Regions from separate parts of the Yinghuangia aomiensis genome, predicted to be linked through region 1. Evidence: riboswitches for the same ligand, from Rfam matches in the RefSeq annotation. Region 1 holds a riboswitch; the other holds the start of a gene.

The links. A riboswitch is a leader RNA that binds a small molecule or an ion and turns the genes downstream of it on or off. The one in region 1 is predicted to bind thiamine pyrophosphate.
Region 2: another riboswitch for thiamine pyrophosphate. It lies ahead of thiC (phosphomethylpyrimidine synthase ThiC); the one in region 1 lies ahead of thiO (glycine oxidase ThiO).

The regions. Positions count from the first base shown of each region.
Region 1 covers NZ_BAABHS010000004.1:298,295-301,688, reverse strand. Annotated here, with positions in the region: gene ABEA93_RS07625 (thiazole synthase) at 1-564, opposite strand, end outside; gene thiS (sulfur carrier protein ThiS) at 615-833, opposite strand; gene thiO (glycine oxidase ThiO) at 830-2,017, opposite strand; TPP riboswitch at 2,016-2,128, opposite strand; gene ABEA93_RS07610 (NAD(P)/FAD-dependent oxidoreductase) at 2,252-3,394, shown strand, end outside.
Region 2 covers NZ_BAABHS010000003.1:154,313-157,706, reverse strand. Annotated here, with positions in the region: gene ABEA93_RS05095 (hypothetical protein) at 1-225, shown strand, start outside; gene thiC (phosphomethylpyrimidine synthase ThiC) at 293-2,056, opposite strand; TPP riboswitch at 2,047-2,158, opposite strand; gene ABEA93_RS05085 (hypothetical protein) at 2,259-2,459, shown strand; gene ABEA93_RS05080 (DUF4395 domain-containing protein) at 2,464-2,886, opposite strand; gene ABEA93_RS05075 (thioredoxin family protein) at 2,883-3,365, opposite strand.

The sequences.
Region 1 (3,394 bases):
GTCGAGGACGACCGGCACGGTCGCCTGCTCGGTGATCAGCCGGATGTTGTGCGGGTTGCGGATGCCCAGGCCGGAGCCGATCGGCGAGCCGAGCGGCATGACCGCGGCGCAGCCGACCTGTTCCAGGCGGCGGGCGACGACCGGGTCGTCGTTCGTGTAGGCGAGGACGACGAAGCCGTCGTCGACGAGCCGTTCGGCGGCGTCCACGAGTTCCACGGTGTCCGGCAGCAGGGTCCGCTCGTCGGCGACGACCTCCACTTTCACCCAGTCGGTCTCCAGCGCTTCGCGCGCGAGGCGGGCGGTCAGCACGGCTTCGCCGGCGGTGTAGCAGCCGGCGGTGTTCGGCAGGGGCCGGATGCCGAGCTTGCGCAGCAGGTCGAGGACGGAGCCGGTGGTGCGCGGGTTGAGCCGGCGCATCGCGACCGTGGTCATCTCGGTGCCGGACGCGACCAGCGCGGCTTCCAGGATGTCCAGGCTCGGCGCGCCGCCGGTGCCGGTGATCAGCCGGGAGGAGAAGACCTCGCCGCCGAGCTGGAGCTTGTCGTCCGCGGTCGCGTGCGTCATTGCCGTCCTCCTTGGCGTGTGGGGGTGGGGTGTTCGGGGTGGTCGGGGGGTCAGCCGCCCTGGACGGCGGTGAGGACCTCGACGCGGTCGCCGGCGTCGAGCAGCGTGGACGCCCATTTGCTGCGCGGCACGACGTCCTCGTTGACCGCGACGGCGACGCCCTTGGTGGCCGAGGTCATGGTCGCGATGAGCGCGGCGACGGTGGTGCCGGCGGCGAGCGGGCGGGGTTCGCCGTTGACGGAGATCGTGTGGGCGGGCTCGACGGTCATGCGTAGGACAGCTCCTTGCCGGTGGTGGCGGTGAAGCGCGCGGGCCCCCAGGGGCGGACGACGTCGGGGACGGTGCCGTCGGCGAGGAGTTCGGCGACGGCGTCGGCGGTGACGGGGGTCAGCAGGATGCCGTGCCGGTAGTGGCCGGTGGCGGCGATCAGGCCGTCGAGGCCGGTGCGGCCGATCAGCGGCGCGTTGTCCGGGGTGCCGGGGCGCAGGCCCGCGTGCGTTTCCACGAGCGGGAGTTCGGTGACGCCGGGGACGAGTTCGCGGGCGTCGCGGAGGAGTTCGTAGACGCCGCCGGCGGTGACCTCGGTGTCGTAGCCGAGGTCGTTCTCGGTGGCGCCGATCACGAGTTCGCCGTCGGCGCGCGGCACCAGGTACATGCTGCCGCCCTTGACGACGCCGCGGACGTTGTGGCTGAGGAACGGCCGGTAGGCGTCCGGGACGTGCAGGCGCAGGATCTCGCCCTTGACCGGGCGGATGGGCGGCAGCAGGCCGGGCGGCAGGCCTTCGACGGCGTTGGACCAGCAGCCGGCCGCGAGGACGACCTGGCCGGCGGACACGTCGGTGCCGTCGTCGAGGCGGGCGCCGGTCGCGCGGTCGCCGGCGGTGAGGAGAGCGGTGGCGCGGGCGGGCCGCAGGGTGACGCCGGGTTCGCGTTCGCAGGCGGCGAGGAGCGCGGCGACGAGGCGGCGGTTGTCGATCTGGTGGTCGCCTTCGACGTGCAGGCCGCCCGCGACGGCGGGGGAGAGCATCGGTTCGAAGCGGCGGCATTCGCGGCTGGTCAGCCAGGTGGAGGCGAGGCCGAGGCGGGACTGGAACGCGTGGAGGTCCTTGAGGACGGCACGGTCGTCGGCGTCGAGGGCGACGGCGAGGGTGCCGCAGGCGCGGTAGCCGGAGGGGAGTCCGGAGGCCTCCTCGAGTTCGGCGGCGAAGGCGGGGTACCGGGCCGCGGAGTCCATGTTGAGGCGGAGCAGGGACTCTTCGCCGTACTGGAGTTCGGAGACCGGGGTGAGCATGCCCGCGGCGGCGTGCGAGGCGCCGCGGCCGGGCTGCGGGTCGGCGAGGACGACGGTGAGGCCGCGGCGGGCGGCGCGCCAGGCGATCGAGAGGCCGATGACGCCGGCGCCGACGACGAGGACATCGGGGGAGGCCGAGGGGCTCGGGCTCGCAGAAGCCATGGCTGGTGGACACACTCCCTTGCGCCGGCATGACCCGGATCAGGTTCGGACGGTCGGGGGCTCGCAGCCCCCCTCTCAGCCCGGTCCCACCGGGCTCCCGTGAGGACTCAACCCTACCTCCGGCCGGAATCGTCGGATTGTCGGACTGGGTGCGGAGGTCCCGGTACGTGATCCTTGCCTCAATCAAACTCTTCGTCGTCGGCCGTACACGTGTCGACCCCTAAGGTTCCCCGCATGGAGAACGTGCTTGTCGTGGGTGCCGGCATGGCCGGCCTGCAGACTGTCGTGGGGTTGCGCGAACAGGGCTACACCGGCCGGATCACCCTGCTCGGGGCCGAGCCGCACAAGCCGTACGACCGCCCGCCCCTGTCCAAGGAGGTCCTCGGCGGCAAGACCGACGACTCCACCTTCGAAGCGGACTGGGACGCCCTGGGCGTCGAGCTGCTCCTGGGCCGCGCCGCCACCGGGCTCCGCCCGGCCGACCGCGAGGTCGACACCGACGCGGGCCCGCTCGCCTACGACCGGCTCGTGATCGCGACCGGTTCGCAGGTCGTCAACCTGCCCGGCGCGGCCGACGTCGACGGCGTCCACACCCTGCGCACCCTCGACGACGCGCGCCGCCTCCGCGCCGCCCTCACCCCCGGCGCGCACGTGGTGGTCGTCGGCGCGGGCTGGATCGGCGCCGAAGTCGCCACCTCCGCGGCCGCGCTCGGCTGCCGCACCACCGTCGTCGAAGCGCTGCACGCGCCGCTCGCGGGTGCCTTCCCCGACGACATCGGCACGCGCTTCGTCCCGTGGTACGCCGAGGCCGGCGTCGAACTCCTCCTCAACGCCCGCGTCGACCGCCTCGAACCCGGCGCGGTCCACCTCGCCGACGGCACCCGGCTCCCCGCCGACGCCGTCGTGGTCGGCATCGGCGTCCGCCCCGACACCGGGTGGCTCGCCGGCTCCGGCCTGGACCTCGACCCGCGCGGCGCCGTCGTCGTCGACGACCACCTGCGCACGTCGCACCCCGACGTCTACGCGGTCGGCGACTGCGTCGTCTTCCCGTCCGCCCGCTACGGCGCCCGCCTGCGCGTCGAGCACTGGGACAACGCCCTGCACGGGCCCCGCACCGTCGCCGCGAACCTGGCCGGCGGCGACGCGGCGTACGACCCGGTGCCGTACTTCTGGTCCGACCAGTTCGGCCGCATGATCCAGTACGTCGGCCACCACGGCCCCGACGACGAACTCGTGGTCCGCGGCCCCGGCGAGGACGGCAAGTGGAGCGCCGGCTGGTTCGCCGGCGACACCCTCGTCGCACTGATCACCGTCGCCCGGCCGCGCGACCTGGCCCAGGGCCGCAAGCTCGTGCAGACCGGCGCCGCGGTCGACAAG
Region 2 (3,394 bases), on a different contig from region 1:
CTGGTCGGCTTGGCTTCCCTGGCCATCGCCCTCACCACCGCCGTCGTCGCGGGCTTCGCCATGCTCTTCTCCGCGGGCCGCAACCAGCGCACCCCGGCCCCCGACCAGGACGTCCGCCGGGCCCGCGACGCCTGGCACCGCGCCCTGCTGCACCGCGGCATCCTGCCGTTCATGACCACCCGCCTCGCCGCGGCGGCCCTCGGCCGCGACGGCGTGGTCGGCTGACCGCCCGGGCCCGGACGTCCCGACGGGGGAACGCCCGGGCCCGGGTCACCGAACGCCGCTCGGCCGCTCAGTCGGCGAGCGGCAGATACACCCTGCCGCCTTGCGCGGCGAATTCCGCGGACTTCTCACGCATGCCGTCAGTGCGTGCGGATTCCTCGTCCACTCCGCGCGCCGCAGCGTACGCACGGATGTCCGAAGAAATGCGCATCGAGCAGAACTTCGGACCGCACATCGAACAGAAATGCGCGGTCTTCGCCGGGGCCGCCGGGAGCGTTTCGTCGTGGAAGGCGCGGGCGGTATCCGGGTCGAGGGCCAAGTCGAACTGGTCTTGCCAGCGGAACTCGAAACGGGCGTCGGACAGGGCGTCGTCCCATTCGTGGGCGGTGGGGTGGCCCTTGGCCAAATCCGCGGCGTGGGCGGCGATCTTGTAGGCGATCACGCCCGCTTTGACGTCGTCGCGGTCCGGAAGCCCCAGGTGCTCCTTGGGAGTCACATAGCAGAGCATCGCCGTGCCCCACATGCCGATCATCGCGGCGCCGATCGCCGAGGTGATGTGGTCGTAGCCGGGCGCGATGTCGGTGGTGAGCGGGCCGAGGGTGTAGAACGGCGCCTCGTCGCAGATCTCCTGCTGGAGGTCGACGTTCTCCTTGATCTTGTGCATCGGCACGTGGCCGGGGCCCTCGATCATCACCTGGACGTCCATCTCGCGGGCGATGCGCCCGAGTTCGCCGAGCGTGGTGAGTTCGGCGAACTGCGCCTCGTCGTTGGCGTCGTGGGTGCTGCCCGGGCGGAGGCCGTCGCCGAGCGAGTAGGTGATGTCGTACGCCCGCAGGATCTCGGTGAGTTCGCGGAAGTTCGCGTAGAGGAAGTTCTCCTCGTGGTGCGCCAGGCACCACGCCGCCATGATCGATCCGCCGCGCGAGACGATGCCGGTCTTGCGGCGCGCGGTCAGCGGCACGTACCGCAGCAGCACGCCCGCATGCACGGTCATGTAGTCGACGCCCTGCTCGGCCTGTTCGACCACGGTGTCCCGGTACAGCTCCCATGTCAGGGCCTCAGGCTTGCCGTTCACCTTCTCCAGCGCCTGGTACAGCGGCACCGTGCCGATCGGGACGGGCGAGTTGCGCACGATCCACTCGCGCGTGGTGTGGATGTCATCGCCGGTCGACAGGTCCATCACCGTGTCGGCGCCCCAGCGGATCGCCCACACCAGCTTGTCGGTCTCCTCCTCGATCGAGGAAGTCACCGCCGAGTTGCCGATGTTGGCGTTGACCTTCACCAGGAAGTCCTTGCCGATGAGCATCGGCTCGATCTCCGGGTGGTTGATGTTCGCGGGCAGCACCGCGCGCCCCGCCGCGAGGGCTTCGCGCACGGTTTCCGGGGACAGGCCTTCGCGGATCGCCGCGAACTCCATCTCCGGGGTGACCACGCCGCGGCGCGCGTAGGCGAGTTGGGTGGCCGCCGTGCCGCCGGTGGCACGGCGGGGGCGGACGACGGGGGCGCCGGGGAGCACGCCGAGGGCCGCGATGCGGCCGTCGTAGCGCTCGGTGTCGCCGCGTTCGTCGATCCAGGGATCGCGGATCGGCGGCAGGCCGCGGCGGACGTCGACCTCGTAGGCGGGGTCGGTGTACGGGCCGGACGTGTCGTACAAGCGCACCGTCGAGTCGTCGGTCAGGTGCACGGTCCGCACCGGAACCCGCAGGTCGTCGCGTGATCCGGTGAGGTATTGCTTGTGGTGCGCCGCGGAGATCGCACCGGTGGTGATGCCCGTTCCGGCCCCGGCGGGGGCGGAGTTGCGGGCAGGCGTGGACGCATTGGAGGGCGTCGACATCGAAATCTCCCTACGCCGGCATTACCCGGTCAGGTTCTGCGGTCGGCGCGGCTCTGTCAGCGCCCTCTCAGCCCGGTGCCCCGAGCTCCCGCGTGTATCGGTCGGCCACCACCCTGGCATACAACGGGCATTCCGGCCAGCCCCGTCCGGTCGAGGGGGATCCCGGCGGCCGTGGGGCACCGCGGCAGTCCACAATTGCCGCATGGTCGGCTTGCGCGGGAAGGTGACGGGGCGGATCGGTCCCGGTCTGGTGGGCGAGGTCATGGTCGGGGTGCGGGGCGGCATCGAGGCGTTCCTGGCCTATCCCGTGACGCCCGACGAGACGTTCGAGGTGGGGCAGTTGGTGACCGTCGTGGAGTACCAGGCGCCGCGGACGGTGTACGTGCAGTCCGCGTTCGGCTGACCGGTCAGCCGCGGGCCGGGACCACGCGGCGGTAGCGCAGGTACATCTCGCAGCCGAGGCACAGCCCGAACGCCGCGTTGAGGTATGCCGCGAACAGCGCGCCCGCGGCCGCGACCATGCCGACGACCGGGGCGCCCAGCAGGTACGCCGCCGCGCCGACGACCGCGAACGCCAGTCCGACGAACTGCGCGAACCGGACCGGCCGCGGGTCCTCGCGCTCGGCGGGCGGGGCCAGTCGGGGCGCGACGACGCGGCGGTAGAACATGCCGTACGGCGCGGCGCCCGGACCCGCGAACGCCCCGACGGCGAACACGGCCGCCTGCGCGGCCAGCAGCCATCCGCTCCCCGTCACCACGACGACCGCGAGGACGACGGAGGTCACGGCGGCGGCGAACCGCGGCCCGCGGGGGTCGAGGCCCGTGGTCATGCCCCGACCCCTGACGCCTCGGTCCCCGACGCCCCGGTCCCCGACGCCCCCGCCGCGGCGAGCGCCACCGCGGCCAGCGCGTCCTGCCTGCGCGGGATGCCCGTGGCGCGCTTGACGACCGTGCCGTGCGCGTCGAGGACGAGCACGGTCGGCGTCCGGGTGACGTCGAGGCGGCGCACCAGATCCAGGTGGTGCTCGGCGTCGATCTCGGCGTGCACGACGCCGCCGAGTTCGCCCGCGACCTGGCCGAGCAGCGCCCGGGTGGTCCGGCACGGGGCGCAGAACGCGGTGGAGAACTGCACGAACGTGGCGCGGTCGCCGAGCGCGGTGCCGATCTCGTCGGGCGTGAGGGCGGGCGCGGGCGCCGCCGCGGCGGAGTCGGCCACCGGGCGCATCCTTCCGTCGGTCCGGCGGCGCCACAGGCCGACCGCGGTGGCGGCGGCCAGCACGCAGGCGACGACGGCGAGTCCGGTGAGCATGACGACGGACAACACACCCGTATGCCGAC